DNA from 3 places in the Paenibacillus sp. J31P13 genome. Region 1 is predicted to be linked to each of the others. Evidence: riboswitches for the same ligand, from Rfam matches in the RefSeq annotation. Region 1 holds a riboswitch; each other region holds the start of a gene.

Region 1 (11,051 bases):
ATTTTTCGTGAAAATGATGAAATCAGATAGAACGCTATAAGACAATGCAGAGGGAACGCCTACTACAAAGATTAGAATGCCAATAATATATGCGTATTTTGTTCTCTTCTCCTCTTTCCCTTTCACAACAGATGCTACAATTATTTCTAACATTGAAAAGGCTGAAGTTAATGTAGCAAACAAAAACAATGATAAAAATCCTAAAAAGAAAACTTCTCCAAACATGATTTGATCAAAAACAGCAGGCAATACAACAAACAATAAGCCAGGTCCTTCAGATGGTTCTAAACCAAGTGAAAATACAGCTGGGAAAATAGCTAATCCTGCTAATAAAGCAATCAAAACATTCATTGTAACAATTGAAATTGCCGGTTGAATTAAGCTTTCTTTTTTCGAGAGATAAGAACTATACGTTACCATTACAGATACTCCAACACTTAAGGAGAAGAAAGCTTGGCCCATTGCAAACAGAATACTTTGCGATGTAATATTTGAGAAATCAGGTGCTAAAAAGAATTTTACACCTTCCATTGCGTTATCGAGTGTGAGTGAGCGAATGATTAGAACAATAAATAGTATAAATAAAGCGGGCATCAAAATTTTACTCACTTTTTCAATTCCATTTTGAATCCCTTTTGCTACTACTAAGACAGTAACAGCCAAAAACACAAATTGAGCTGCAATAACCAGTGTAGGATTTCCAATCGTCACGTTAAAGACGGTTCCGTAGTCTGCTCCCTCACTAATTATCCCGCCAAACAAACCTTTAACAAAATATATAACGATCCAACCGCCAATTACACTATAAAAAGACAGTAAAAGAAAGCAAGTAAATACCCCTAGCTTTCCAATCCAATGCCAGTTACTATTAGGCGCTAAACTGCGATAAGCACTAATGGCTTCCTTTTGTGTGCTTCTGCCAATAACAAACTCTGCTAATAACAATGGAAAACCCATAAACAAAGTAAATAAGATAAAAAGAAGAAAGAATGCGCCTCCTCCACTTATACCCGTAACATAAGGAAGCTTCCATATTGCGCCTACTCCAATAGCTGATCCTGCTGCTGATAAAATAAAACCAATCTTTGATGACCACTGCTCTGATGCTTGCACGCTAATCAATCCAATCTAATTTTAATATGTCCTCAACGCAACAATGTAAAAGACAAAAAAAGCAACATCTCTATCATTAACGATAGGGACGTTGCTTATTATGCGGTACCACCCTAATTGGAAAAAAAACTTATTTTTACACCAACCATTAATTTTTTAATAACTGGGAGATCGGCTAAATAATGTGCTTTTCGTCGCTCATTCGATATTAATAATAATAAACGGAATTATAGTATGGTAACAACTAAAGGTCAACCCTTTATTGAGAATTTAATCCCGGATTGTATTTATCTATGCCTGATGTTATTCTAACTATTAGAGATGCAATCAAAGGAGCATAAACCTTATCATGTGGATTACTCTGTAAAGATTAACAATTCGAAAAGATGCCTGTAATAGTGATTACACTATTTTATTAGGCATGCTTTTCTTTAATCTTACAGGGTATGCAGGGAAAGGTAGATCATAGATCCCTACTGCGGATACCTAATGGTATTCGCTTTTTTCATTGGGAAACCGCATCTCTATTGATTCTTACCTGCATATCCTCCCAATAGCGAATGGAGGAATTTTATTATGAGACCGAGGTTAGTTTTGATTGAAGGATTACCAGGATTCGGGAAAACGACAACTGCTCAACTCGTTCATGAAATTCTTACGGATATGCATATTAAATCTCAACTGTTTTTAGAAGGAACGCTAGAACATCCTGCTGATTATGATGGAGTCGCCTTTTTTAAGAAAAATGAATTTAATGAACTAATGAGTACCCATGAAAAATTTAAAGATTTCTTGAGTAATTATATGATTAAACAAGGTAACAATTACTTCTTAGAATATCGGAAAATAAAAAATGAATACGGGGCAAGTTTTCCAGATGAATTGCTGCAAGCAGTTGTCAAACATGATATTTATGAATTGTCACTAGATCAAAACAGGAAACTGATAACAGAAAGATGGAAGAAGTTTACGGAGAGTGTTTGGAATGGAACAGACACCTTTGTTTTTGATTGTTGTTTCATCCAAAACCCAGTAACAATCGGGATGATTAAATATGGTGCAAAGAATGATGACGTTATACGTTATGTTACAGAACTGGCAACAATTGTGGAGCGACTAAATCCGTTATTGATTTACGTAGAACAGAACGATCTTGATCATTCTTTCAGAAAAGCTGTAAAGGAAAGACCGCAAGAATGGTCAGAAGGATTTATTGACTATTATACAAATCAAGGGTATGGAAAAAAGCAGAGTTACAAAGGGTTAGAAGGAACTCTGCAGGTTCTTAAAGCAAGACAGGAACTGGAAAATGAAATTTTTAACAGCGTAACAATAGCCAAGAAAAAAGTGGATAACTCTTTGTATAATTTAAACGATTATAAGCAAGCTCTAGTAGAGATTTTATCAGAATATTTTAGCTCAACAAACTAACGATACACTTTACGTTCAAACAATAAGGAGCATTTTACCGCGTTACCTGCTCCTTATTGTTTTTAATCTACGTGCTGCAAATCCTCTATAAATAGCTGTCATCTTTCCCCTTTAATAAGTCCCTTGAGAAACAATCGTTTTTATGTAACTATACTTATCCATCTTCACTAATCTACACTCTGGAACATGTGGACTTGTTTTCATTTGTAACGTTAAGCGGTTCAATAATTGAACTAAATGATCCCGCTCTTGATCATGGATAGTAAATTCTAAACCATATCGGTATATGTTATTCTCTATTTCTTCTTTCCAAACAACATTACCAATTACATTAATGATTTCAGCTAAAATCTCCGTCTCAAATTCCAATATAATGTCTTCATTCACCGCTAAAATTAAATGCGATAAAAAACGAAGTCCACCCGCCCCAATATCTTCAATTAACACTTCCGTCTTACCTAAATCTAAATCTTTGTCTTTGATTTTAATAATCGTCATTTGTGAACTTAATGGGAAAGTAAGATGGACACGAAAATACTTTCGCCTATTTACAAATGGGATTTGTTGATTGGTTCCAGAGGGTATCAATATCTTATTAGCTAATAGCTTATTAAACTCTGCAGCAGGAACTGGTTTACTAAAAATGTAACCTTGTATTTCATCGCATTCTTGTTGTTTTATAAAAATAAGTTGTTCCTTCGTTTCAACGCCCTCAGCAACTACTTTCAAACCTAAACCATGGGCCAAATGGATGATTGATTTTACGACTGTAGCATTTGAATGATTAGTGGTGACGTTGTGAATGAAATACTTATCAATTTTTAATACATCAACATTGAATTGCGTTAAATAAGCAAGAGAAGAATATCCAGTTCCAAAATCATCTAATGATACTTTAATACCGAGTGTCTTTAACTTTGTAATTATGGATTCAACCAATTTTTGATTATCTAAAATGGATGTTTCAATGATTTCAATTTCTAGCCAGCTTCCTTCTACCCGTGTTTCCTTTAATAACTGTTGTATATACGGGATAAAGTTTTTTGATAAAAACTGATCAGCAGAAACGTTTATAGAAATAGGTACAAACGGGATTCCTTCAACTTGCCATGAGTTAATTTGTTTACATACGGTTCTTCCAACCCATTGGGTCAGAGGGCGTATCAGACCAGTATCTTCTGCTATAGGGATAAATTCAGCAGGTGATAACATTCCCCATTCTGGATGGTTCCAACGGACAAGTGCTTCTGCACTCACAATTTCTCCCGTTTTCGCATTCACTCGCGGTTGATAATGTAATTCCAGCTTATTATTTTCTATTGCTGCACGAAGTTCTTTTTCAAGTGAGAACCTTTTAAAACAGTCAATTTCCATTACTGGATTATAAAATGTATATTTGTTTCTGCCCTTTTCTTTTGAACGATAAAGGGCTATATCTGCATTTTTCACTAAAGTTTGAGCATCTTGTGCATGATGAGGGTAAAAACTAATTCCTAAACTAGTTGTAATATAATTTTCATAATCATCTATACGAAAAGGTCTCTCCTCAATATTTTTAATGATACTAGTAGCTATCTTTTCTACGGCTTCTTTGTTATCGAATTGCTTGTTCAATATTATCGCAAATTCATCGCCTCCTAGACGGGCAACAAATCCTTTATCACCTATAATGCGAACTAATCTAACTGAAAATTCTTTGATAAATTGATCTCCCAAACCATGCCCAAGTGTATCGTTAATCGTTTTAAATCTATCCAAATCTATATATAGAAGCGCAAATGAGTGTTGATTTTTATTGGATTGCTCTAAAAATTGTTCTAACTCCTTTTCAAAAAACCTACGATTAGGAAGATCTGTTAAATAATCATGATAAGCCATACGTTCTATAATTTGTTCATGATTTTTACGCTCTGTAATATTGAATGCATATCCAATTAACCCCCCGTTTGAAGGAATAACTCTAACCTCTAGCCATTCTTTAGTTGGTTCATAGTAATCTTCAAATGTAATGGGGACTTGTTCTTTAATAGCCTTATGGTAGAAATGGTAGAATGATGTGCCAATTGCTTCTGGGAGTACATCCCAAATATTATATCCCATAAGTTCTTCACGGTTTTTTCCAACAAAATGTTCCATTGGCTTATTTATATAACTAATACACCAATTACGGTCAATAATAAAAAAACCGTTGGTTATATTATCGAGAATAGATTCGCTTGGCGGTAGGTAGAATACATTATTTCTACTATCTACAGAATCTTTTATCGATGAATTTCTTTTAAATAAACTCATATGTGCCTCATCATCCTGTATATTTTTTTGTATTGATAACCACATTTTCAAGCTTCTACTAACCTTTATTACATTTAAAAAACAAAAAGTGGCTTACTCGATTAAAACCGAGTAAGCCACTTTTTTTGGTCAACAAGAAATAGAAGTGGTATATCGGTAGCTGGCTGACATGGAATGGATATCCTTTAGTCCCTATAGCTTTGCGTCCCCATCTTTTGATGGGTTTGCCTTTATCAATAAGAAGAAACAATTATGTTGTACCTATTATCTTAGGCATTATTACCTATTAAATCAATATCAAAAATTAAAATATTACTATTCCGATTGTATAGGTGTTCCTTGATGAAAAAACATTTCCAACCTTCGTTGCTTAATTTCCATATTGAACTACGTAATGTATGTTGCATTTTTAAATAATTGAATATTTTGTATGTAGTTAATATTGTTTTCCAGTTCAAACAACCGTTTCTTTATGGATTCGTTACTTTCCATTTCAAGTGACCTTCCTTCATTTACTTTGATTATGATAAAATATGATAATCAACAAAGCGTTTCAGATAGCCTATCAGTGACAATAAAGGAGACGAATTATGTTTCATCCAGAACAATACAAAGGTACACAGGATCAAAATTATGAGTTAGCGCTTCGTCAGCTTCAAGCATTGCTGGAAGGTGAAACTGATGTGATTGCTAACCTGTCCAATGCATCAGCATTTCTCAATCAATTTTTAGATCATATCAACTGGGTTGGTTTTTACTTATATAAGAATGAAGAACTTGTTCTAGGACCGTTTCAAGGTTTACCGGCTTGCGTTCGCATTCCTTTGCACCGAGGCGTATGCGGAAAAGCTGCAAGCTTAAGATCAACGATCAGAGTTGAAAATGTCCATGAATTCCCTGGACATATCGCATGCGACTCCGCATCACAATCGGAAATCGTCATTCCAATCATTCTAAATGGCGAGTTATACGGGGTTCTCGATATTGATAGTCCTGTGCTTAATCGATTCGACGAGGTTGATCAGCATTACTTGGAGAAGTTCGTCAATCAATTGATTACGCACTTAAAATGAATTAAGTTATCAGAGTCTCTTTTTTTGAGGCTCTTTTTTTTAATAAAGCTGTTCATTTTAATAGCTTCTACATTTATATGGATAAACCTGCTGAAATCCAAGTTAAAACAGCCGTCCCATTTAGGGAACGGCTGCTTAAGTTCCATACGTCGTTTAAAGGAGGAGATCCCTTATCGCAATATGGCGTTTAGAAAATTCGTATTATTATTTATAGGATTATTCGTAAAGAACAGCTTTAACATCTTCATTGTCTATGTTTGATTTGTCGTACCATACGAATCCGCTGTCGATAGCTGGTTGAACCGTTTCGCCCTTAGCTGCCGCTACTGCTGCTTTAACCGTTTCATAGCCGATTCCGACCGGATTTTGGGAAATGGCGCCAGCCATCGTACCATTCTTGATCGCATCGATCTGTGCTTTACCGGAATCGTACCCAATAACCGTAACTTTTCCTACTGCCTTGGCTTCCATTACGGCATTGATAACACCGATCGCCGAGCCTTCATTCGTACCGAAGAAGCCTTTTAATTTTGGATACGCTTGCATGATCGCTTTAGCTGCATCAGTCGATTTCAGGTGGTCTCCTCCACCATATTGAATATCGACGATTTTAATATTCGGATATTTTTCCTCAATACGTTTTTTGAAACCATCGCGTCGATCGATACCTGTACGGCTAGTTTGGTCATGGGCAATGATCGCGATCTCGCCTTCGCCACCGATCAGTTCGGCCATTTTATCCGCTGCTACTCCAGCGGCAACTGCGTTATCCGTTGCAACTGTACTGAGTGGAATATCGCTGTCCACGCCGGAGTCGAAAGCAATAACAGGGATACCCGCATCCTTAGCTTTCTTAAGCAGCGGAATCGACGCTTGGCTGTCGAGTGCGGCAAAACCAATAGCGCTAGGTTTTTTATCCAATGCGACTTGCAGCATTTCAAGTTGTTTATCGACTTGGGATTCTGACTCTGGGCCTTCGAAAGTAATATCCACGTTCAATTCGGCTGCAGCCTTCTCTGCGCCGATCTTAACCGCTTGCCAGAATTGATGTTGGAATCCCTTGGAGATAACCGGAATGTACATTTTTTCCGTTGTCACAGTTGCCTCAGGGCTTGAGCTTTCAGCTGCTGGCGATGCGGTGGATGGAGAATTACTGCCTCCTTTAGAATTGTTCGAGCTGCAAGCGCTAACGACAAATACGAGTACCAAAGCGGCAATTATCCATACTTTTCTCATGTTCATATCCCCTTCTTAATGAATGATATTTGCTTTTATATATACTCTCCTTAGGAGACTATACCGTTGTTAAGCCTTGCGTCGGCGCAGGATATCGGCATATACCGCCAGTAATATAACAAAACCGACAACGACTGTCTGCCATTCCTGTGGGACCGACATGATGCGTAATCCGTTCGTCAATACGCTCATAATCAGAGCCCCAATCACCGTACCCAAGATCGTTCCCTTGCCGCCGCTTAGCGATGTGCCGCCGATGATTACCGCCGCAATGGCTTCCAGTTCATATCCCGCACCGAGGGAAGGGTGTGCTGTGTTCAACCGAGAAGCCATTAGAATACCGGCAATTCCGGTAAACACGCCGGTAATCGTGTAAATAACGATTTTCCAATTACGTACGTTAATACCTGAAAGACGCGTTGCCTCCTCATTACTTCCAATCGCGAAGTTGTAACGGCCTACGATCGTTCGGGATAATAAGATGCTCCCTAGAATGGCTACGATGAAAAAAATAAGGACAGCGTTCGGAATATCAAAGCCTGGAATAAGATCACCGAGCACCGATCCTAATGAGATTTCCATAAAAGCTTCATTATCTGTGAAATAGATCGGCTTTGCTCCCGAAATGACTAGTGCTAACCCTTTAGCGATCATCATCATCGCGAGCGTTGCGATAAACGGCGGAATTCCTAATCTAGCAATCGTAAACCCAGATAAGAATCCACATAACGCCCCAGTCAGCAAACCACCAACAATGCCGATCGGAATTGGCAAGCCCCATATCGTAATAAACATGCCGGTCATGACCGCGGACAACGTCATAACGGTACCAACTGAAAGATCGATGCCGCCCGTTATAATGACGAAAGTCGATCCTAACGCAAGTACGCCAATAACCGCGGTCGAGAGCAAAATTCCAATGATATTGGAAAAGTGAAAGAAATTATCCGATGCGATTGAAAAAAAGATAACCAATAAAATCAAACTACCAAAAACTAATAGCTGCTGCAGACCAGACTTGATCGCAAAATGCGATTTACGCTCAACCACCGTTGCTTTATTCATTCTTCTCTTCCTTTCTCTGTCGACCTTACCCGATCCGATCTGTCGCATAGGTCATGATCTGCTCTTGGGTCGCATGATGATCATTCATAAGCTCCCCCGTGATTCGTCCTTCGCACATGACAATAATGCGATGACTGAGCCTTAAAATTTCCGGCAATTCAGAACTGATCATTATGATAGATTTGCCTGAGGCAGCCAAGTTCTCAAGAAGCTTGTAAATTTCGCTTTTGGCTCCGATATCAATTCCTCGAGTCGGCTCATCGAATATCAGGATGTCGCAATCCCGCGTTAACCACTTACCGATAATCACCTTCTGTTGGTTCCCCCCAGAGAGAAATTTCATCTTCTGCTTGATACCGGGTGTTTTCACCTTAAGCTCCTCAACGATTCGAGTCGAAACGTCATTCATGCGTTTTTCATTCATCCAAAATCCCGCACTCGCGAAACGGCCTGCAGTTGCCAGTGTAGCGTTCGTTGAAACATCCATTTCAAGCAGGCAGCCGAAGTGCTTTCTATCCTCACTCAAATATCCAATGCCATGCTTTACGGCCTGATGGGGGCCATTTATCCGCGCCTTGCGGCCATGGACGTAGATCTCACCGGACTCAATGGGATCAGCGCCGAAGATTGCCCGAGCGACTTCTGTTCTTCCTGCACCGACTAGTCCAGCCACTCCAAGTATTTCTCCCTTTCGAAGTGAGAAGCTCACATTGTGAAGAACATTCCTGCGGTTCAAATTACGCACCTCAAGCATCATCTCGCTCGTTTCGTCCTTAATCCGATTCGTCTTATCCGACTGATAAAGCTCTCGGCCCACCATCATCGAAATAATTTTATCAATGGTTGTTTCGGCTGTCGCAACTGTATCAATATAACTGCCGTCGCGCATGACCGTGATACGGTCGGTTATCCGTTTTAACTCCGCCATACGGTGTGAGATGTACACAATCCCCACTCCTTTAGCCCGCAGCTGAACGATAATCTTAAACAATTCCTCGATTTCCGCATCACTAAGCGCCGCTGTCGGTTCGTCCATGATCAGCACCTGAGAATCATAAGAAATGGCTTTTATAATTTCGACCATTTGCTGCTTCGCAACCGTCAGCTTTGAGACGAGTGTAGTCGGATCGATATCTAGATTCATTTGCTTCAGCAAAACAGAGGTTTGTCTATTCATCTCTTTCTCGTCAAGAAACAGTTTTATAGCTTTTCGAGGCTCTTTGCCGATAAAGATGTTTTGCGCAACAGTCAGATCAGCTGCAAGATTCATCTCCTGATGGATCATGCTGATTCCCATTTTTTGAGCGGATCGTGTATCTGTAATACGTACTTCTTTGCCCTTGTAGAGGATGCGCCCCTCGTCCATCTGATAAACGCCCGTAAGCACTTTCATCAGGGTCGATTTCCCCGCTCCATTTTCCCCAACAAGTGCGTGCACCTCACCAGTACGCAATTCGAACTTGCAATCTTTCAATGCGTGAACACCAGAAAAACTCTTCATGATCCCTTCCATCTTCACAATACTTCCACTCATCATTCCATCTCCCATCTCCTTGTTCATGTTGTTACCGTTAACTTTACACGGTTCATTCCATCACTTACATGTGATTTCATCTTATAAGAGTCGAATAATTTTGGAGATTTATACGATCAGCCTGCAATAAGACGCCAACAAAAAAAAGATGGCATAGCAGGCTTTCGCCTACTCTGCCATCTTTCCCACTTACAACAGACCCTCAACTACTCCATACACTAATCACCAATAAACGGAAACAAAAGCTTCTGATTTTCCTCTTCATACATGTTTTCTTTCGTGATGAGCAGCGAGCCCGTATCAATAAGCTTAGCAACCTTCTTGCCCTTGACAACCTCCATTGCTGTCTTGATGCTGAGATAGCCCATCTGAAAAGGTCTCTGGAGTACAGTCGCTTTCATTACACCCTCATCCAGAAGCTTGATTTCATTGAATGAACTGTCGAATCCAATCAATTGCACCTTTCCCTTTAAGCCAAGCTCCTGAATCGCCCGGCCCGCTCCGACCGTAGTCGGCTCGTTCAGACCGATGATCCCGAACACATCTTTATGCACCTGCAGCATTTCCAAAACCAAGTGATAGGCATTTTGCTCAGATCCTTCGCCATAGTAAGTCCCGAGCATCTCGATTTCCGGATAATTCTCAATGACTTCATGGACACCTTTTTGTCTGTCAATATGAGAAGCAGCGTTTTTGACATAGCTGACAATCGCTATTTTGGCCTTATCTTTAATTAAGCCTTTCATTGCTTCTCCCGCTTCCCTGCCTGCGTTGACGTTATCTGTAGCTACGACGCTATCGGCAATGTCAGATTCAATCCCCGAATCAACGATAATGAGCTTAATTCCACTTTTTTTTATTTTCTCGGAAACGGGTACAAGCCTCTCGTAATCGGTTGCAGCCAATACAATCGCGTCCGGCCGGTTCTCTATCGCTTTTTCAACTAGCGCAATTTGTTCATCAACATCCGTTTCCGAATCCGTTCCCCATACTTGAACATTTACATTGAACTCTTGAGCGGCTTCATTCACCCCATCGATTAACACCTGCCAGAATTCTACCGATGTATCAATCGTTTTAATGATTACCGTGACATCGATCTTCTTTTTCGCACTTAATCCATTATACCCATATACAAAAACAACCACTGCGATGAGAAGGAGTGCAACCGCGGTTGTTAACCACTTGTGAATTCCTTGCATGTCTCTCGTCCTCCAGAATCTAGCGTGATTTGGGAATTCGAATTTTTACGGTTGTTCCTACTCCTAGAACGCTATGATAGGTCAATCCGTATTGCACACCGTAAT
Region 2 (11,051 bases), on a different contig from region 1:
CTTCAAACCGTTTATTATCAACCTTAGACACAAGCTGAGAGCCGTCATTGGCTACCTCAGTCACAGCCTTGAAAGCCTCTTGGTCTAAAGGTTCCGTGTCCTTTAGAATCTTAGATATGAACGGCGCATAGAAATGCCAATAAAAATAAGATAAATCACCCTCGCTATTCACGCTAAAATAACGATATAACGTTGCCGCTCCCATAAACTGATTAATCTTATCAGGGCCCCTATAATCCGTGAAATCCCCTGCTAAGTAGTAAGATTTTTGATGGTTTGATTGATTCATAATAATCGCAGGAAATTGATCACTAAGACCAAATGGTTCTAACTGACTTTTCCCCTCATCTGTAAGGTTCAGGCTGTACCATGCAATGACCGATGCGTCCTGGGACGGCTCTACAATTTCAAACCAATTGTAATAATCGGTTGTTTCTGTGCCGAAATTTTTGTCATTCTCTTCGGACATCGCTATTTGAATCGAATTCCCTGTAAAGCCAATATCACGTTGCAAGACAACAATTCTATTATTGCCGGCAATTACAATTCCGCCGCCTGTAACGTCCCACTTCTTCCCGTACTGATGCTCGTAGATATCTCGAATCCAATTAGGCACATCTTCATTTGAAGACAAATCAGAGAAGAACTTTCCTGCTACCCCTGTAAAATTCACTCCGAAAATTTCTTCTAATTCCTTTGACACACTAGCATTTGTGGGATCGGATGCAATATTATATTCACCGACGACAGTCGTCCCTTTGGCATAATAGGTTGAAACAAGGCTGACTTCCTCTTTCGTCATACCGGAAATGCCATTGGCTTCCTCACCATTAATTTTCGATTTACCTGTCCCATACATATCTGATAGAAAAATAATATCCGGCACGTCGGTCAACTTTTGGAATGGCTTGTTAACAAGCTTCCCCCCATCAAGAAAGTTGCCATAATAATCTCTATTCTCTTTATATGATTTCTTCGTTACCGGATTTTTGATCCCATGGTAATTAATAAGCCAGTATAAGCCGCGCTGTTTGCTGTAATCCAGCTTCTCCACTTCCCCAGAGGCATTCGTCTCAACGGGAAATGTTTTATTAAGCACAACGATATTCAAATCCTTGCTTGGTATACTGAACCACAAAACAAAGGGTGCTACTAGAACAATGAATAAAAATAACAAAACAAAATAACGAATCTTAATTTTCTTTTTAGCCATTAAACTTATCCTCTGTTCATTCCTTATTTTCTGCCGATAGCTCTTTGAACCCTTGTTTTACAATATAGTAAGATTTCTTCAATCTCTCATGGAATGTTGGTTGATCCCATTCATCCCATTTGAATTCCTTCATTGCTAGGTTCTGAGTACCCTTGACGGAGCCGTCCTTAATTACATCGATTCCAATACCAAATCCCTTCACTTTTAGCGGTGATATTTTACCGCGAGCGTTCATATCATCAATGACCATTTTTTTAGAAGGATCCATTACATTCAACAACTGCCACGGAATTCTAATCTCTAAATGCCCATCCTCGTAATAAAAATCACTTAGCGAATTGTACTCCGCATGCTCAGGATTAGATATTCCATATAGAAGCTGGCCTGTCTCATAGCCTGTGAACGGGATAACCGTTTTATCTTGTGGAAGTACTAGTCTCTTATTCAGTGCCAGACGAATGGGGTTGAATATGCCTGAGTTTTTCGAATGAAAGGCATTATTCTTCTCTATAAGATCGGTGAGAACCCCATAGCGGAAATAATAATTATCGTAATAAGCATCAACAAGCAGGCGGGAATCATCTTTCCCGTGGATTTTCAGTACGAAATCTGCATCCTCGCTAAACGTTGTATTATATTCCGGATATTTTTGATTTCCTTGCTCACCTATGGAATTAATTGGTATTAATAACGTGTCCTTATTAAAATCAAAACTTTCAGAGTCCACTCTGAAATAGACGTATGCCTCATCACTCTTTACATACAGCCTTTTATCATCATCCTCATAGAAAGGTGAAATATCCGCCCAGTCATCAACCTGACCATCTGTATAAATGATATTATCAGGAGTACCAGGGTCGAAGGCTAGTAACCCAAAGTGTTGCTCGTTCGTCTGTGTGTTTGACCAATAGGGTCTGGAATCTACCATATCAAGATCATTGTTATTCCACGTTCTCTTGAACCATTCATCCTGCCATGAAAAGGCAATACCACCGGCAAGATTAGCAATGTGCATGTCGTTCATCATGTGCACCAACATCTCGCCCTGCGTCTTTTCATCGATAAAACCTTGGTTAAATCCTGTTACTCTATTCTCATGCGCTTTCCCTCTTGAAGCAGGTATACCAAACTCTGATATGACAATGGGCATAGAATGTACTTTCTTTATGTCTTCTAAATAAGCTAAATAAGGATCTGGTTTTCCATCCGGGCCCTTGAAATTGATATAGTCGGCTTGAAAACTAAATGTATCTGGATAATAAGGATAGACGTGATACGACACAAACATCCCTGGCTTATACTCGTCATGCCATTTCACATGCTCAACATTCACTTCAACAGAGTCTTCATTAACATACGGCTCATTAGGATGCTCGAGCGGGTCGGTCGTTACCCAGTTGGAGAACGCAACCGGCCTTTGCATATTGTAGTTGGTCATTTCATAATCAATGATTTTATCACCGACTTCAGCTAAGAAAGCCTCAAATGGTGAAGCATCGACTGTGTATAGAAACTCTCCATCATAGCTTGAGCGATCCTTGTTATTCTCGTCTGTTCCTATAACGAATGAAGGTTCCCACTCTATTCCTAATATCCATCCGATCACATATTGTGATATATCTGTTGTATATGTACCGTCTGCATGGCCTTTACTAACTGGCAGATACTTATCGCCATGTATGATATCAACAATATCTTCACCGCTCTTAATGACATCATTCATAATTTTGCTGTCATCGCCAAAAGCATCCTCAATCGTCACGATATCATTCTCATTAACCCAAACCCCATGAATGACATAAATCGGATCCTTGCCTTCTTTTTCTGCTGCTTGATTAAAGTCATATAAAGCATTATAAAATTGCGGACGCAGCGTCGTGTATACACGGATTGTGTTGGCATTCATTTCGGATATATAAGTAAACCATCGGTAATACTCATCATACGTAATCGCAAGTTCTCCGGGAAAAGCACCCGGCTTGCCTGCCCCGATATTAACACCCTTAATAAACTTCTTCTTCCAATCATTACCTTCGTGAACATAGAAAGAGTCATGGTCTGTCTTACTTATATAACGAACACCGCTTTCCTCGTTGGGAAGAGTGTTTTCGTCATTTTTTTCACTTTTCAAAGAAAAAACCAAATAAATCGCTAATACAATACACATTAAAACAAATAATGCTACAAGGCCAAACCTAATTTTTAGTTTTTTTGTCATTTTTATAGCCTCCGCTCTGTGCAATGATATAGGCATATTGACATGTATGTCAACATAACTGGCTACATAAACACATCAAAAATGCAAAAAACCTCCAGCGTAAAATCTGGAGGTTTTTAAGGCTATCTTATTTCATAGCCATCCAACTATCGTAATAATGTATAGCTAATCCATGAAATGCAGAATCATCTTTGTAATGCTCATATACAAGATCCAACTGCTCATACATATACTCTTTAGATTCTTCAAAAAAGGTTACGAATTTATATTCTTCAGATAGTCTTCCTGTTTCTACGGCTATCGTGCCCTTTACATGATAATCTTTAAATAATTTCATTTCCCTAGCAGAAATACCGATAATTCCATCCGTCCCAGCTCCTGTATCCCTGTAGGCCATAATGGTCATATACTCCACATGTTTACAGAGCCACTCTGCCATATTTCCCTTGCCATATTGATTGTTGTACATAACACCGTAAAACCAAAAAGGTATATCTATTCCAAGCTCTAGTTTCATTCCATTAGCTTGGTCTCTAAATGTAATCATCATCAATTGATATCGCTCTAACAATTTTTTACTTTGAGCCTCATACTGTTCATGCTCGTAAGGTTCAACATCTACATGTATTCCCTTAAATTGTTCATTCGTTAACGCTGCTTTCTGATAGTCCATCAACCAATTCAAAAACTTTGCCTGCAGCTTTGATCCATTATTGCCTACCCATTCAGGTGCACCGTCCAGTGCATGAACACGAATCCCACTGGCTGTCGCATTCTTAATAAACATCCGATAAACCTTTTTCTCAATTGTCGTATCTATTTGTAGAAATAAATCCTTAACGTTATGGTTCACTAAATTATGAATGATGAGGTCGGATTCAGATACAATTCTAGAAGTATCCCATAACCATGTCGATATATTGGTCGAATTCTGAAAGGTGTATTTCGAGTCAGCTGCTACCGTCAACCCTGGAAAGCTGAAGAGTAATAGAGAAATAAGGCATATGAGTTGGATTGGTTTCTTCATAGTTGTCTTCACCCTTCTTCATCTCATCGTCATAGGACTAGGGTTGAAATAAAAAACACAGTCCGGTTTTCACACCGAACTGTGCTCAAATCATGCAGAAAAAACAAAAGTCGCAGCTTTTATTAATACTCCATATTCGTTCGGTAACTGGCTGCCTTGGATTTCACCGTTAGGCCCTATAGCTTTGCGTCGCTGCCTTACGGCAGGTTTGCTATTATCGCGATGATATTTAATTATTGATTTCATCTTAATCGTTATGGAGTGAAATGTCGAATAAGATTTCTCAAACCATTAACAGAATGGTAAAATCATTTCCCCTGCTATAGAAACATCCTAGTTTACTGCGCGACAACACCAATCGTTCCGGTCTGCGGAATCACAAATGACCAGTCCACGTCCTTATACACCCGATTGACCGCGTTACGCTTAATCGTCAATTGCTTCGGCATTTCTTTCATACCCTCAATAATAAACTGGTCATTTCTCGCGTCTTCCTGATTCGTATTATCATTGGATGATTTTTGGGCGAGGTACATGTAATATTCCTTGCCGTTCTCATCCATTGCAACCCAGCTTTCTCCCGCACTCGATTCGTTGTGCACGTCACCCAGTGAAATCCATCCGAATCCTCGATCGACTGTTATTCCCTTGATTAGAAACACATCACCCGATTCTTCCAGTTTGACAGGGTTTTCAGCAGAAATTTTAGAAGGATCTAGCACGATCTCAGCTTCACTTTTCTCCCGAATGACATAGCTGTCCAGTACAAACCGAATCTGCTGTTTGTCATAGGCAAAGTTGTCGAATGGATTGAACCAGTTCGTCAGTCCGCTCCACCGGTCCAATACGGACTTGCGGCTGGAAAATTCCATCTCCGTTAACTCAGGACTTTCAGTGAGTATTTTACCCTGCGCATCTTCCAGATGATACTTGATTATATGGAACCCGCTTTGTCCATTTATCGCGCGCTCCCCCGCTTCTTTCGTCAGAGCCGTGGTGAACTCAAGCGATCCTCCGCTCGGGGTACGGGTTGCCCCCAGCATATGAATACGTATGCCGCCCGGTGTCTCATACGTTTTGTCAATGGGGGTCAGCAGCGTTTGGGCTTTGGCCTTGGCTAAATCGGCCTGGAAACGCAGTGTCCAGTCTCCCTTAATCCTTTTTACTGAAAAGTCAGGTCCTTGTTCGCCCACATGAAGGATCAATTGGCTAATATGTGCAGTAAGCTGAAGCTTGTCTGTCAGTACCGGCCGATTAAAGGAGAACTCGATCCTGCTCGTAGTCTGGTTGCCGCCTGTGCTTACGGCATGGGAGACATCTCCAAAGTGAGCACCTTGAATATCCATAATGGTGAAATCAGCATCAGGGAATTGGATTTCTCCAATTACAGCATTTCCCTTAGTGTCAAAAATATCGATCCCGATAACGAGACGGGTTGAGTCGGCAATGACTTCATTAACCTTTAACGTATAACCTTGGTCGACAGCGCTGGCACCCGAAATTTGTACCAGTCCCGCTTCCTGTGCTTGCTTCATTCCGTTATCCACATAGCTGTTCTGAGCAAACAGCGATCTCACTATTTCGGCAAGAGTCGGTTGCGCATACATGAGCATGCTCCCGGTAAGTACGATGGCGGCAGCCGCAATGCTCCAAGCTTTGCGACTTCGTAAGCTCTTGGCGGTACGTTGACGTTTCACTTGGGCGGCGATGAATGATACATCTGAGCCGATGTTACATCTTTTTGTCCAATACGAATAACCTGCCGATTCCGATTCCGTCAAACCATGCACCGCATTTCCTGTTGTTTGCCCACTCTCACGGGATCCCAATACATCGTGGTCTGCGGCATCGAATCCTTCCGCTGGCTCAATCTCAATACCCTCTAGTTTCAGCATTACTTTCTCTGTAAAATCGTTTTGAAGCCTTTCATCAAAGAGAACATTTTCCCATTTTTTATCTTCCCTTATCAATCTGTCGCGGCCTTCTATAAATTCGACTTTTTTAGCTCTTGTACGATCCCAGAATGTCATAACGTTGTCCCTCCTTGACCTCTACGATTTTCCGCAGGCTGATTTTGGCACGATGGATGGCATTGGTGACCTGTCGTACCGACATGCCGGTAATCCCAGCGATCTCTTCATGGTTGAGCTGATTCGTATATCGTAGAATTAGAACCAGTCGATATTGATCTGGCAGCCTCTCGAGCAATCGATCTAGCTCGGAGCGCAGCTCTTTTTGCAAAAGCTTCGATTCCGGAGTCTCTCGTTCATACCTATCTTCCTGCGCTGGGGACTCTAGTAGTTTTCGTCGTCCGCGGTCCTTCTGCAAATTGACGGCGATTGTATATATCCATCCGGCAAAGCTCTGTGCTGGATTATGTGATGCCAGCTTACGATAGGCTTTGAGCAGCGTCTCCTGAGTTAGATCTTCTGCATCAGCCTCAGAAGATCCCATCTTACGGAACAAACCGTAAAGCTTATTTTGATAGCGCCGAACGATGTCCGCATACGCCTGTTTATTGCCGCACAGTACAGCTTCAATAATGGAATGATCGTCTGTCAGCTCCACTTCTTCCCCTCCTCTTTCGGTCTGACTTTTGTTAATGTTACTACTAAGACTCCCAACCATTTATATTCTCTCACTTCATTTTAGAGGTTTGCGGTAAAAAATTGGTGCATTACCCGTTACCTTTTAAGAATAGAGAAAAACAAGTAAATAAAGGTAAAAACACTGAATATGTCGAATTTCTTTGTATGATGACGCGAATAAAAAATAAACTCACCTTAAAATATATAGCCGCCATTCTATTATTTCTTAGTCTGCTCCTCGGCTTACGACTAGCTTGGTCCGAAATATTTTATACCTCAGAACATCCTGATGCTGTCCAAGGCATACTCGACATGCGTGGTTGGGACTTTAGTCAGTCTTCTACCATTGCGTTAAAAGGCGAATGGGAATTTTACCCCGAAAAATTAATTTCTCAGACAGATGTACAGATGGTTGAGGACCAATCGCGCTATATTGAGGTTCCGGGAGACTGGGGTAGTGTAACAGAAAGTAACCCTGATACCTCGTATGGATACGGAACCTATCGGCTGCGAATACTAGTCGATCCGCTGGAGCAGCCTGTCTCTTTTTGGCTTCAAAATATACAAACCTCATCTACCGTGGAGATAAATGGACTGACTGAGGGGGATATCGGGAACCCTGCTGAAAAGGCTGCGGATTACAAGCCGAGAAGTGTCTCTTACACAGCTTCCTACTCTGAAAAAGGTTCGGAAGAGATGGAGGTGCTGATTCGAGTAGCTAACTTTGACGATCCATACAATGGCGGTATTCTGCGTTCTATTCGCTTCGGCTCTCAGGCAGCGATTGACTACGTCCGCTGGTATTCCATCGGGTTTCAATTGGCTACATTTATTGTTTTGCTGGTCCATTGTCTGTATGCTTGTATCCTTTATATGTTTAATCCGCGAGAGAAGGCGTTGTTCCTTTTTGGATTGTTGACGCTGTTGGCTGGAATCATTATTGTCATTGATCACGATAACCTGCTCTTGCTATGGCTGCCGATCAATTATTCATGGGCGCTTAAGATTAAACTTCTCTCTTATGCATGGCAATCTTTTCTTATCCTTGCTCTCTTTAGAAGGTTTTCTCCGTTTCCTCACAAGAACAGGTGGTTGCGTGCTTACACTGCAGCACTTCTTTTATACTCTGGGTTTCTGCTGGTTGCATCCGCTCCACTTGTGCAGGGGTCAGTTGAATTAGGCTTTTTTATTTTTTTCTATCTATTCCCTCTTGTTTCACTTATTTATTCGATTGCAAAAATGTTGTTTATGAAGCAAACCGATAGCGACGTTATTTTTTTGCTGCTGTCTGTAGCAGGCATCCTGTCCGGTTTTTACTGGGACATTTTGTATACCTTCAAAGAAGTCATAATCATTTACTATCCATTTGATATTATTGCAGCCATTATTGGCTTTTCTACTTATTGGTTCAAAAAGTACTTCCGAAACGCCAAGGAAAACACGAAGCTAAATGAGCAGCTACAAGAAGCCGACAAGTTGAAAGACCAATTTCTTGCTAATACTTCACACGAGCTGCGGACGCCGCTGCACGGTATTATGAACATTGCTCAAACCGTTGTAAGCAAAGAGAAAGAGAAGCTGAATGAGAAAAGCCTTAAAGATATGGAACTGCTCATAACTATAAGTCGCCGAATGTCGCATATGCTTGGTGATCTCCTAGATGTCGCACGACTAAAGGAACACCGGATTATACTGCAGCTAGAACCGTTAAAAATTCAATCGATCATTCCCGGCGTAATCGGTATGCTAAAATTTATGATTGAAGGCAAACCCATTCAACTAATTATGGATATTCCGGAATCAATACCTCCGGTTATGGCCGAGGAAAAAAGACTCGTACAGGTTTTATATAACTTATTGCATAACGCCCTTAAATACACAGATGAAGGAGTCATCTCCGTTTCCGCTCAGGTCCAGGATGGATATGCTATTATCCATATTTCCGACACTGGTGTCGGAATGAATGAGGAAACGCAATTGCGCGTATTTCTTCCCTATGAACAAGGGTCTCATGGAATCAGTGATGGGAGAGGAATCGGACTTGGTTTAAGCATTTGCAAGCAGTTGGTAGAATTGCATGGCGGTGCATTAACCGTTCTTTCTGAACTAGGCAAGGGCTCCGTATTCCGTTTTAATCTTCCGTTAGCGAACATGTCAAATCTGCCATTGTCACAAGAGCAGCCTTTTCATAGCCATGGGATAACGGATAGAAGTGAAAATGTTCATACCGGATTAATTTATCCCGACAACGTAATCGACGAATTGGCGACTTCCGTACTTATCCCACCGCTTTTCAATGATGGGAAAATTAATATTCTTGCAGTTGATGACGACCCCGTTAACCTAAATGTGCTTGTTGGTATCCTATCGACCGAGCCATATAACGTCATAACCGTCCATTCCGCTCAAGAGGTGTTACAATTGTTAGGCACACAACAATGGGATCTGCTGATTGCCGATGTCATGATGCCGCATATGTCCGGCTATGAGCTAACGCAGAAAGTACGGGAGCATTACTCTCTATTAGAACTTCCCGTTCTACTTCTAACCGCGCGTAGTCAGCCTGCTGACATTTACACCGGATTCTCTTCAGGGGCCAATGATTATGTGACCAAACCTGTTGACGCACTGGAACTTAAATACCGGATTAGAGCGTTAACCACCCTAAAGCAATCCATAAATGAACGTTTACGCATAGAAGCTGCCTATCTTCAGGCTCAAATTCATCCTCATTTTCTATTTAATACGCTGAACTCTATTATGGCACTTAGTTATATAGATACAGAAAAAATGAGAGATATGGGGGATGCTTTTGCATCATATTTACGGATTAGCTTTGATTTTTTAAATACGGGAAAAATGGTCGAGCTTACTCATGAGCTGGAGCTTGTCGAAGCCTATTTGTATATTGAAAAGGTAAGGTTTGAAGACCGATTATCTGTCATATGGGAAGTTGATCCCACTATCACCTTGCTTCTTCCTCCACTCTCTATACAGCCGCTAATCGAAAATGCTGTAAAGCATGGCCTACTTAGTCAAAATAAAGGCGGTACGGTCCATATTCGGATTAGTCGGCAGGACAATTTCACTCTTATTGAAGTAAAAGATGACGGCAAAGGTATGGAAGAGGAAAAGGTATTGGAACTGTTGAGTCCGACATTGAAGAGAAATCGCGGTATTGGCATTACTAATACGAATCGTCGATTAACACAATTGTATGGTCGAGGCTTGTCTATTCTCAGTAATCCTAATGAAGGAACAACCGTTTCATTTGTCATTCCGAATAACCATAGCAATACTAATAGTTGAGAAAAATCGAAGACAAAAATACTTAATAGTCCCTAACCCTTTTCTGGGCGGGACTATTTTTGCTTGATGTACAACTATCCCATGTGATACTAATGGTTTTTGGTATTAATCTATCTCTTCATGCAGATAAAAATCCTCATTAAATGGCGTATACCCATATTTATTCAGATCAATTAGACCATTCTCACCTGCTGTAACACCCTCATCGCTTAAAAAAGCGGTCTGCATGAAACGGGACTCATCATCCTTAATAGCAATTTCTCCTTTGGCATTGACGACCCTATGCCACGGCAGATCGTGTAATTTGCTCATCAAATGCAAAATCCTTACTACCTGCCTGGCGCCTCTTGGACTACCGGCCAGCTTGGCAATTTGCCCGTATGTCATTACATAACCTGCCGGAATGTTTTTTATAATAGCAATTACCCTGCTTGTAAATGGCTTCATTTGCTCGCTAGATCCTCCGTTCATCATCATGAGAAAGACGAGTTAACTGGTACTTAGTTATTATACATCTTAAACCAAAGCCTATTTAAGATATCCTTATTTAATTCTTATTTAGGTACCAGTTAATCAAGGCTGCGGTCAGAGGATCTACCGCTTGGCCAAAGCCAATATCTCATCTGCAACGAGATCAGGACGATATTGATGAATATAATGCTCGGTATCCTTAACCACCACTTGCCTCGCCTGTAC
Region 3 (11,051 bases), on a different contig from region 1:
CTAAGACCTTTACGGATGTAACTACGCACTGGGCAGCTGTATCTATCAATTCCTTAGCCCGCAAGTTTATTGTGGAAGGTCGAACGACGTCAAAGTTTGAGCCGGAAAAACCAATTACGAGAGGCGAGTTTGCGACATACATTGCAAAGGGGCTTGGTTTGAGCGGAGATAAATCCTCAGCGGCCAAATATAAGGATGTAAATACAAGCACGGCAATGGCAGCCTATATTGGCGCAGCATCAGCAGCAGGCATTGTAGGCGGAAATACCGACGGAACATTTAAGCCTAACAATCCGATTACAAGACAGGAAATGGCATCGATGCTCATTAGAGCTGCGAAGTTTGCGGGATTAACGGTTGAATTGCCGCAATCGACAGCATCCTACCTGCAAAAGTATACGGATCGGTCAAAAATCGGTACATGGGCTCAAACAGATGTAGCTAAGGTTGTCTACATTGGAGTCATGAATGGCAAAACAGCTAATACCATTAGCCCATTAACCAATGCAACTCGCGCAGAAGGAACAGTAATGCTTATGCGTTTATTGCAAAAAGTTAAGTTTTTGACTGTATAGCAGGAAAAATATAGCTCCATCCACTGTTTCTATGCGTGGATGGAGCTATTATGCCCACTATAGTAAATAAATAATATCTTTCATAATTATGAGGATTATAAGAATATGCTATCACTCGTAACTTTTCCACATTATTGTAGTCTATTACTAATAGATTAGATTGCAGAATGGGAGAGTTGCTAAAATAATGCGTAAGAATCAGAGCATCATCGGGCAGAAGTCGGAAATCATAGGAAAAAGAGTCATTGTCATCATGTTGGGCAGTGCATTACTCATACAACCTGTATCATCCCTGTTACCAGTCGGCTGGAGCACGGCAGTCATTGATAGAGCAGAGGCAGCAGCCGTAAGTGATCCAGTTCTTAAACTTTCACAAGAGTCCATTGTAACCTCGGGTGCTAAGAGACTTGACTATGTATGGCATACGACAAGAGGAAATGCAAAGGTACAGACTGATGTCCATGTTATTGAAATTGATTTAACCAATCCCTATGTATCCTTAAACGCGATGAGCGGTAAAAATAATAGTATTGGTCAGTTGAATACAACGCTTAATATGTCCAAAGAAAATGGGGCTGTAGCTGCAATCAATGCGGATGTATTCGTTATGGGGAATGAGGGAGCTCCGCTTGGCGGTCAAGTGTCAAATGGCATTTTCATGTCTAGCCCAGCAAGCTTGAAAGGCATGTTCGCTTTTTCTATCTCGAAGGACAAAAAGCCGATGATCGATAACTATACATTTGATGGTATGGTGACAGCAGCAGATGGTTCTACCTTTTCTCTAGCAGGTTTGAATCAATCGGCTTATGTCCCTGAAACAACAGGCACCAATTATAGTCACGTTAATATGATGTATATCTATACAAGTGCTTGGGGAGGAGGCGAGCGTCCAAAAAATTCCGGCACAACACCTACAGAAGTACTAGTACGCAACGGAGTTATTGAAGAAATCTCGATCGACCAACCCATTGCTGGAGCAATACCTGCCGACGGTTATATTTTGCGGACGCATGGCAAAGCGGCTCTTTATGTGAAGGAGCATTTGCAAATCGGACAACCTATCACAGCGAACTACTCTCTCGTCTCGCAAACGACGGGTGCAAAAGTTGATCCTGCTGCCTTTCAAATGATGGCGGGCGGACATACGTTGCTCGTAGACGGGGGCGCAGCAGCAGCGTTCTCGCGTGATATTACAGGGGTAAGCGGTTCGTCCTATACGTCTCGTTCGGCAGTTGGCTATTCTAAGGATGGCACAAAGGTTTATCTGATTACGAGTGAGAGAAGCGACAACAACACAGGTGTTAATTTAAAAGAGTTACAGCAAATTATGCTGAAGCTTGGCGTATACAAAGGCGTTAATCTTGATGGAGGCGGTTCGACTACAATGATCGAACGTCCGCTTGGAAGCTTTTCACTACAGTTGTCACATCCTACCCAGTATGGAACAACGCAACGAAGTATCGCGAATAGTATTGGTGTATTCACATCTGCACCGCAGGGCGCTTTAAAAGGTATTACGGTTAGTGGTGAGAATGTGATGCTCATCGGTCAAAAAGCATCCTATTCTCTTAAAGGTTATGATACATACTATAATCCGATGGAAGTAGGAAACGGTTCAGCTGTATGGAAGGTTGCTAGTCCGCTTGGAACGATGCAAGGAAATGAATTTACCGCTACGAAAGCTGGCAAAACATCTATTAGCGTGAAATCAGGCTCAATCTCGACTGCCTATAACATTGAAGTGATCGGCCAAGATCAAATAGCATCATTAACGATTGATACGGCAGCAGGAGAGCTTGCAGCGGGTGCAACGGTATCTGTTCCGCTTACGGCAAAACTCAAGAATGGCAAAAGCTATAAACTTAGCGGAGACCTTGTTAAATGGGAATTTGTCGGCTTCAAAGCTACACAAAAGGGCGGTACCTTGACTGTACAATCAGTAAATGCCGGTACTACGACTGGATACGCCATTGCACGATATGATGGGTTCTCGACTATGATTCCTTTCACAAAGGGAGAAACAGTTAAGACGCTTGAGGATTTTGAGAAATCAACCTACGCGATTACCTCACAGGTAACGCCGACAACAACCACTGGAGCTGTCAATTTGGTTTCTGATCTGCCAGGTCAAGCCTCTCCAAAAGCTTTAAAGATTGATTATGACTTCACCAATGGTACAGGAACTAAAGCATCTTACGCAGTGTTTAATTCAACTGGGCTCGCTATTGAGGGTTCGCCAACTGCTATGAACGTTGATCTATACAGTGATAACAGCTTGAATTGGGTCCGTGCTGAATTTATCGACGCTGATGGAAAAGCATATATGCTTGATCTAGCGAAGCAACTGGATTGGACAGGCTGGAAAAATGTCAAAGTCAATTTATCATCAGCAGGCATGAAATTTCCGGTTAAGCTGAAACGCATCTACGTTGTAACGATTGCAGAAGGACAGGATGAGCGTACCTATTCGGGATCAATCGGACTGGATAATATAAAGCTGAACTATCCGCCGTCAGCGACTGTTCCTCCAGCTTCAAAGGTAGAGATGACTGTAGGAAAAACAGCTGCAGTAGTAAACGGCAAAGCGGTAACATTGGACTCAGCGCCGCTAGTATTGAATGGAACGACCTATGTACCCGTTCGATTTGTAGCAGACAAAATGGGCTTGAATCTTATGTTTAATGGTCAAACAGGAAAAATTATTGTCCTTCGTGGGAATAAAATGATGGAAATGACGATAGGCAAGAAAGAATACAATCTAAATGGTGTTCTTCAAGCCTCTGATTTATCGCCGATTATTCGTAATGATAGAACATTGATTCCCGTTCGATTGTTCTCAGAGAAGCTAGGTTTAACGGTAGGTTATGACGGTAAAACGAAAAAGATTATCATCCAATAACGATAGACGAAACATAACAAATCTTGGTATGATAGAACAGATAAACCTTTAAATAGAGAAAGGTTGCCGAGCTATTGTGGACCATCTAACAGTCGATATAAACCGAATAATAAAAAACGCAACTGAAGTGATGGAAGACAGCAAATATCAAATCTATGAAATCTGTGAATCCGCGCGCTCGGAGCTGGAGCTGCTTGAGCAGGAGCTTGAGATTGTGCTTCAAGAGACAAGAAAAACCATTGAAAAAGTGGATGAGCTTGAGCGAGACTATCGTCGCGCGCGTATTCGCTTAACGGAAGTCAGTCGAGATTTCGTTAAGTACAAAGAAGAAGATATTAAAACGGCATATGAGAAAGCTACCCAAATTCAGCTGGATCACACCGTTTACCGTGAGAAAGAGTCTTATTTAAAAACGCGGCGAGATGATTTGCAAAAACGCGTCCGTAATGTTGAGAACTCCATAGAACGCGCTGAAACCATTGCTTCGCAAATAAATGTTGTACTTGAATATTTAGCAGGGGATCTAAACCAAGTGACCCGAATTGTAGAATCTGCCAAGACCCGACAGCTTTTAGGGCTGAAAATTATTTTGGCGCAAGAAGAAGAACGCAAACGAATCGCAAGAGAGATTCATGATGGACCGGCACAATCACTTGCCAATATTGTCATGCGGACAGAAATTGCAGAACGAATGCTAATCAAGCAGGAATTTGTAATGGTACAGGAAGAATTAATAGATTTAAAAGGGCAGGTTCGATCTGGACTGGAGGAAATACGTAAAATTATATTTAATTTACGTCCGATGGCGCTAGATGATTTGGGACTTGTCCCTACACTTCGCAAGTTTACGCAAGATTTTGAAGAGAAAACAAAATTACACACTGTATTTGAGCTTATCGGCAAAGAGGTTAGAATGCCGTCTGCTATGGAAGCGGCGATATACCGCTTGGTACAGGAAGCCTTCTCAAACGCGTTAAAGCATGCGAATGCTACTCATGTATTATTGGAAATCAACTATCAGCCTTCGCATATCTCGCTCTTAATTAGTGACAATGGAATAGGCTTTAATAGCGAAATCATTGAAGAAGCGGCTAGCCGAAATGAACATTTTGGATTAGTAGGAATGAGAGAGAGGGTCGAACTGATAGAGGGGAGGATGGATATAGACTCAAATCCCGGACGTGGGACGAAGATTATAATAGATATACCTACTACTGCCGAATCTAGAAAGGAGTAAGATGATGATGATCCAGAGACCTGCAAGCAGTTCCCATACAATCAAAATTTTACTTGCCGATGACCATCAGCTATTTCGCGAAGGCCTCAAGCGTATTCTTAATATGGAAGACGACCTGGAAGTCATTGGAGAGTGCGGAGACGGCATTCAAGTATTAGAATTTTGCAATCATACGATTCCTGAAATTGTTCTGATGGACATTAATATGCCAATCGAGAATGGTGTAGTAACAACCGAAAGATTAAAGGATATGTTTCCAGACGTAAAAGTTATTATTCTTTCCATTCATGATGATGAAAGCTACGTGTTTGAAACACTTCGCAAAGGTGCTACAGGCTACTTGCTGAAGGACATGGAGGCAGAATCGCTTATAAATGCAATACGCTCTGTTGTTCAGGGACATGCCTATATTCATCCCAAAGTAACTGGCAAGCTGATTAATCAGCTTCGTCGTATGACTTACCTGGATGAGATGGGGATTGTGTCAGGTGCCGCGGCGGCTCAAGAACCGGGTGTTAAGTTTGTAGCAGGTGATGAAAGCCCATTAACGCGACGCGAAGCTGAAGTTTTGCGGCTTATGGCTGAAGGAAAAAGCAACAAGCTAATCGGAGAGTTTTTGTTTATTAGTGAAAAGACGGTTAAAAACCATGTTAGCAGCATCCTTCAGAAGATGGAAGTTGATGATCGTACACAAGCTGTTATTCATTCCATAAAGTTTGGTTGGGTTACACTGTAACATTACATATCACAAAGGCCCGTATCCTAGGATACGGGCCTTTTGTGTATGCTTGACGCTGCTACACGAAAATTATTTTTTTAGCCTCTGTCTGCGAAGAGCGATGAAGCCCGTTGTAATTGCAAACGTTCCGAGGAGATAGTAAGGAACAGCGCTGGTCTCACCGGTCTTAGGCAATTTGTCTAAAGGAACGGTTTCTTCCTCTCCAGATACAACTCCGCCTATCGGTACGTCCTCATCATCAACTTCAACGGAAATGGTTGCTTCTGGGGTAGGTTCAGGAGTTAGGATCGGTGTTGAAGAACTGGTCGGCGTCGGTGTAGTAACTGGTGTAGCAGATGGTGAAGTTGATGGCGTTGGTGTCGAATTTGGAGTAGAAATCGGCGTCGGTGTAGTATCCGGAGTAGGCGATGGAGTAGAAATCGGCGTCGGTGTAGTGTCCGGAGTAGGCGATGGAGTAGAAATCGGCGTCGGTGTAGTATCCGGAGTAGGCGATGGAGTAGAAATCGGCGTCGGTGTAATATCCGGAGTAGGCGATGGAGTAGAAATCGGCGTCGGTGTAGTATCCGGAGTAGGCGATGGAGTAGAAATCGGCGTCGGTGTAGTATCCGGAGTAGGCGATGGAGTAGAAATCGGCGTCGGTGTTGGTACTATACAGATGTCTCCATTATGGACGGCTGTAATTTCCTTGTTAGATCCCCAATGAACTTCCAATGCATCTTCAGTACTCGTTGTTAGTGCAGTGGTAGAGCCGGCTAAAATAGTTCCGTTACCGGTTGATACTGTATTTGGAACCTTCCAAGAGTAAGGCACATCAACGTCGCTCTCGTTTTTAATGGTCCACTTTTTAGACGCGGTTGGACTTTCTAGGCAAGCAGATAGTAAAGTGAGCTTCGGTGAGTTCGTGACAACTTTAAGTTGAGTTGAATTGTTGGTAACATTGATTTCAGTGTTATCAGTCAGATCTGTGGTAAAGCCTGACTTCGTAACCTCTTTCAGCACATAAGTTCCGATTGGCAAATCTAGAAATTCAAGAACGCCTTGCGAATTGGTTACGCCGGTTTTGAAGAGTACATTATTTTGCCAAAGCTCAAAAGTAATGCCTGTATGAGGCTGATTATCACCAATATTGAGTACTTTATTTATAATGATTTTTCCATTGCAGACATTAACCGATTTTACTTTATAAGCTTTAATGAAACCGGCATGACCGCCCACTCCAAGTTTTTTTTGTTCATCCCCGGCATAAATATCAAGCTGATAGGGTGCACAAGTTGGAATGTCGATTGTTATGGAGTAGGTTCCCAATTTACTGTATATGTTGGATTCGCCATCCTTGTATATTTGAACCTCATAGGGCTGACCGCCACTCGTTGGTATCCAATCACTAGGAAAGCCGTAGGAAGAAAAGCTGACTCGTACGCAATCTTTAGTTGTACTAAAGGTAGCAGTAGCGGTGCCGTTTCCATTGTCCACAATGTTAGAATGACCGGCAGTAATAAATTGAGGGTCTGAAGAATATTGCGAACAACTGTTATCATTGACGTTCTGCAATGAACTTTGCACGGCGTTGTCATTCACTTGGCTTTGAGCAAAAGTTAATGATCCCAGTGATAAAGAAAGAAGCAATACCATAGCTAAGCTGAAATAAATTTGTTTCTTGAAAAACCTCATTTCTCACTCTCCTCTTAGAATAGGTATTGAAGTCCAAGAGGGCCGGTTACACTACTAGCTCCGTATGATCCAAGTGTCCATATACAGATCAAACTTCATCGCTTCCCTAAACATTGATCGAATGATTCCCACCCTTTCTGATTCCTCGAGCTTGTATATAGGGAAAATAGACACGCTATAATGAAGTGAAGCCATGGTGTAGTAAAATAATAACATATACTGTAAAATGCTCAAGGGTGTTTCTTTGTCACAATTTGACTAGTTTTATTGAGTGGAAATTGATCATTCTTTGCTTGTGTACAATTTGTCATCTTGTCCACGAATGTCGGAACCAGTGGGCTCTTCGCGGCATATATTGTTGCAAAGAGGAGGTGGTCGCCATGTTTGAGCTTCTGCTTTTGGTCATCGGTTGCTATGTTTTGGCAGCTTTGTCTGTGCATTTGGCATATCGTATTAGAAGAAAACGTCTGCAAGAAAGTAAACACTATGTGCTAGTCGCTGATGTTGGTCAAAAAAATATGGAATGGTATATGCGTTCCCTGTTTTCTTTTTCTCGTAAGATGGGCAGGGATGTTCGTTTGACGATTATTGACCGCGGAGCATCGGAGGAAACGCTCGCTATCGTTGAGCGGCTGGCTCGAGATGCGGATACGCTGGAGGTACATCCGAGCAAGGATGAGCCCGAAACGGACAATTCAGATAGTAAACGTTCTCAATTTATGCCGAACGATGCAACAGGGCTGCTGTGGCTGCTGCAGTCAAAGGGGATTGTGTCGCATGGCGACCATGCCGTATTGATTGATTTGCAAAACCCGGAAGATTTGTCGAAAATGCCTTTTTAGTATATAATCTGCAGCAATAGAACTCATGAAGTGAAGCACACTTAATGACGCATAAAGCGTTGTTGGTGTGCTTTTTTTTGTCTAATTTGGGATACATGCTGAGGGAAGGGGTGTTAGGGAATGAAGGCATATGTTTATATTGTGCAGTATGAGGGGTGCTGGATTGCAAAAATGACCATTGAGCCAGCCGTAGATAAGGTGTTTTGGCTCAGCGGTTATTTTGGCTCGGAAGGGTATTTGAATAATGGGTTAGCTTCTTCAGGCTGGCTGTGGAGGGAGGCTTTGCCGTTAGGTGATGCGTGTCGAGTGGTGGAGTTGTGGAATAAAGGTTCTAGCTTTAGCAGAACAGGAGAACAGTATAAGGAACTCGCACAGTTGTTTGCATGTGTGGAAAAGGCTTTGAAAGAGGGACAAGAGGGTATTGGGAAGGATACTAACCGTTGGTGGCTGCGGTGGCGAAAGGAAAGTAAATATGATTGGAGGTTCGAGGAGAGCGGTTTGCTTGAGAAGGTGGAACGATGGGATCAGAGGGGAGGTTATCTGAAAAAGGAGGTGAGAGATGATGAACAGTTCGGCGAAATGTATGGAATGGAATATTCAAAAGGTGAGTCTGGAGGTAGGGCGCAAGCGACTGAGAAGCATGGAAGACTGAATGATACGTTTAGCGATGCGGAGCTGGGGGAGATTGCGGCTGGGGCGAAGCTTGCAGCGGAACTGCTGCAGGGACGTGCGCTATTGCGGAGCGAAGTGCACGCCCTGTTGGAGGGCGTGACGGAGCCCGGTGCCGAGGCTGGCTGGAGCGGAGCGCTCCAGCTTGCTTCGTTGCTCGGGCGTGTGCGCCTGAGCGGATCGGTCGTCGCCGGTAATGGCGGGGGGATGAACGTTTTGGGGCGCAGCAGGCGCGAGCGCAGCTGTTTGCGCTGCGGGAGCGGGGAGGCGTTGCTGCAACGCACGAGCTGTGCGGCGTGCGGTCGTGAATGCGCCTATTGTACGGCGTGCATTGGGATGGGGCGAAGCCGGGAATGTGAGCTGCTGGTTAGAGGGCAGCGAATGGGTTTGGCTTTGGGAGCTGCGACGGTTCGGAGCAGCTCGGGTAGGGCTGGGAAGACGCTGACGGTAGAGCAGCGTCTTGTGAAGTGGAAGCTGAGCCCGGCGCAGGCTGCTGCGGCGGCGAAGGCGCTTGTTTTCGTGGAGCGGGGGATCGCGGAGGGGAAGGCGAAGCCGGTTTTGAAAGCAGACCAATCGAAGGAGGAATCGATTTGCAATTTTCTACTTTGGGCGGTAACTGGAGCTGGCAAGACGGAAATGATTTTTCCGCTTGTGGAATCTGTACTGCTAAGAGGAGGCAAAGCTTTAATCGCAACACCGCGCCGTGATGTCGTCATTGAGCTGGATCCTCGTATTCGGAAGGCTTTTCCCGAGGCTTCAGTGGTAACGCTATACGGCGGAAGCCAGCAGCGCTGGGAGAGCGGGGATATTACACTGTCCACGACCCATCAACTGCTTCGATTTTATCAAGGCTTTGATCTTGTGATAGTCGATGAAATTGATGCTTTTCCCTACCATGGAGATCCAATTCTCCACTATGCGGCAGATAAAAGCTGTGCTCCGGGGTCAGCACGATTACTTCTCTCAGCGACTCCTCCAAGTGAGCTGCAGCGTGCAGCGAGGAAGGGAAAGCTGTCTCATGCGAGAGTTCCTGTACGTTATCATCGGCATCCACTTCCTGTTCCGCGATTGCTGCAAACATTAACCGTGCAGCAGATGCTCCAGCAGAAAAGGGTATCACCAGTTCTGCTGAGTGCATTAAAGAAATCCTTGGAGCGGGACGCTCAGCTTTTTGTGTTCGTTCAAAAAATCGTCCAGACAGAACCGATGGCTGCATTGCTTCAAGCAGTGCTTAGACATCCTTACATAGCCGCTACCTCATCACAGGATGCTGGACGCTCAGAGAAGGTACAACAGTTTCGAGCTAGAGAGATACGGGTGCTTGTTACGACGACCATATTAGAGAGAGGCGTTACCATCCCCAAAAGTGACGTATATATATTGGATGCAGATGGACGATTATTTGATGAAGCTTCCTTGGTTCAAATGGCAGGAAGAGCAGGACGCTCCGCAGATGATCCATTTGGCAATGTGTATTTTTGCAGCAAGGAGCGCAATCAATCACAGGTAGCAGCGGTGCACCATATCCAAACCATGAATCGAATGGCTCGCAAGCATGGCTATTTATTGCCTTCAAATAAAGGAGGACGAGCTCGATGAGTCCCTCACTCGCCAACTGGCTTCAGCGGTTGCAATCCGCCTTCACCAGCTCTGTGCAGCTGCTCGCCCCACACTCTGCCCTATGTCTCTTATGCGGCAAATCGCAAATCCAAGCTAGCAGCGCAACAGCCTCAAACCAATCGAAGCTGACAGCCCAGCTTCGACAATCCCTTTGCGGAGGCTGCCTCTCCGCTATACCATGGCTTACCCGCATCATCTGTCCCAGATGCGGGCGAGGCATCCGCTGCGATGACTGCAGACGCGTTCCGCAGCGCTCATTTATAATGAACCGTAGCGCGGTTCATTATAATCCAGCCATGCGCGAGTTGCTTGCGCAGTACAAATACCGAGGCAATGAGCAGCTTGCTCCGCTGCTCGGTGATATGCTGCTGCCAGCTTTTGAGCGAATGACTGCTGAGGTTTCTACTCGTTATGCACCTTCTTCCGCTCGTAAATATACGAGCAGAAATATCTCTTCGTATTGGGATGCGATTACATTCGTTCCCATTAGCCCAGAACGAGCACTTGATCGCGGTTTTAATCAGGCGGAGCAGCTTGCAGGCCATGTGGCTCAGCACTATCGTATTCCGATCATGAATCTACTTGTCAGAGATCGTCATACGGAGAAGCAAAGCTTTAAAACGCGATCCCAGCGAATGCGGGATACACAGCAGCTTTTTAAGGTGAATCTCTTAGAAATTGGCAAGCTTCAGGAAATGGTTCAGCAACAATCTCAGAAAACAAAACGAAATGATAGTGTGCTAAGAGTGCTGCTAATTGATGATATTTATACAACAGGAAGTACAGGGGAAGCCTGTTC

Evidence for each region. Region 1 has a riboswitch for cyclic di-GMP ahead of AC0YOD_RS09355 (EAL domain-containing protein). Riboswitches for the same ligand answer to the same signal wherever they lie in the genome.
Region 2: it holds a riboswitch for cyclic di-GMP, as region 1 does, so the genes downstream of both, AC0YOD_RS16620 (amidase) here and AC0YOD_RS09355 (EAL domain-containing protein) in region 1, are expected to answer to the same signal.
Region 3: it holds a riboswitch for cyclic di-GMP, as region 1 does, so the genes downstream of both, AC0YOD_RS14545 (SpaA isopeptide-forming pilin-related protein) here and AC0YOD_RS09355 (EAL domain-containing protein) in region 1, are expected to answer to the same signal.

Annotation. Positions count from the first base shown of each region.
Region 1 is NZ_JBWDNR010000002.1:662,235-673,285, reverse strand. Features, by position in the region: gene AC0YOD_RS09365 (sodium-dependent transporter) at 1-1,113, opposite strand, end outside; gene AC0YOD_RS09360 (P-loop NTPase family protein) at 1,690-2,544, shown strand; gene AC0YOD_RS09355 (EAL domain-containing protein) at 2,656-4,881, opposite strand; cyclic di-GMP riboswitch class I at 4,989-5,075, opposite strand; gene AC0YOD_RS09350 (GAF domain-containing protein) at 5,427-5,909, shown strand; gene AC0YOD_RS09345 (substrate-binding domain-containing protein) at 6,126-7,151, opposite strand; gene AC0YOD_RS09340 (ABC transporter permease) at 7,215-8,210, opposite strand; gene AC0YOD_RS09335 (sugar ABC transporter ATP-binding protein) at 8,236-9,744, opposite strand; gene AC0YOD_RS09330 (substrate-binding domain-containing protein) at 9,963-10,946, opposite strand; gene AC0YOD_RS09325 (sensor histidine kinase) at 10,966-11,051, opposite strand, start outside.
Region 2 is NZ_JBWDNR010000004.1:539,684-550,734, forward strand. Features, by position in the region: gene AC0YOD_RS16610 (hypothetical protein) at 1-1,213, opposite strand, end outside; gene AC0YOD_RS16615 (family 2 glycosyl transferase) at 1,230-3,431, opposite strand; gene AC0YOD_RS16620 (amidase) at 3,559-4,458, opposite strand; cyclic di-GMP riboswitch class I at 4,598-4,681, opposite strand; gene AC0YOD_RS16625 (DUF4179 domain-containing protein) at 4,797-6,488, opposite strand; gene AC0YOD_RS16630 (RNA polymerase sigma factor) at 6,460-7,026, opposite strand; gene AC0YOD_RS16635 (hybrid sensor histidine kinase/response regulator) at 7,215-10,355, shown strand; gene AC0YOD_RS16640 (MGMT family protein) at 10,461-10,802, opposite strand; gene AC0YOD_RS16645 (alpha/beta fold hydrolase) at 10,950-11,051, opposite strand, start outside.
Region 3 is NZ_JBWDNR010000004.1:50,740-61,790, reverse strand. Features, by position in the region: gene AC0YOD_RS14565 (Ig-like domain-containing protein) at 1-575, shown strand, start outside; gene AC0YOD_RS14560 (stalk domain-containing protein) at 763-3,474, shown strand; gene AC0YOD_RS14555 (sensor histidine kinase) at 3,551-4,711, shown strand; gene AC0YOD_RS14550 (response regulator) at 4,719-5,447, shown strand; gene AC0YOD_RS14545 (SpaA isopeptide-forming pilin-related protein) at 5,520-7,121, opposite strand; cyclic di-GMP riboswitch class II at 7,153-7,236, opposite strand; gene AC0YOD_RS14540 (hypothetical protein) at 7,502-7,963, shown strand; gene AC0YOD_RS14535 (ATP-dependent helicase ComFA) at 8,084-10,231, shown strand; gene AC0YOD_RS14530 (ComF family protein) at 10,228-11,051, shown strand, end outside.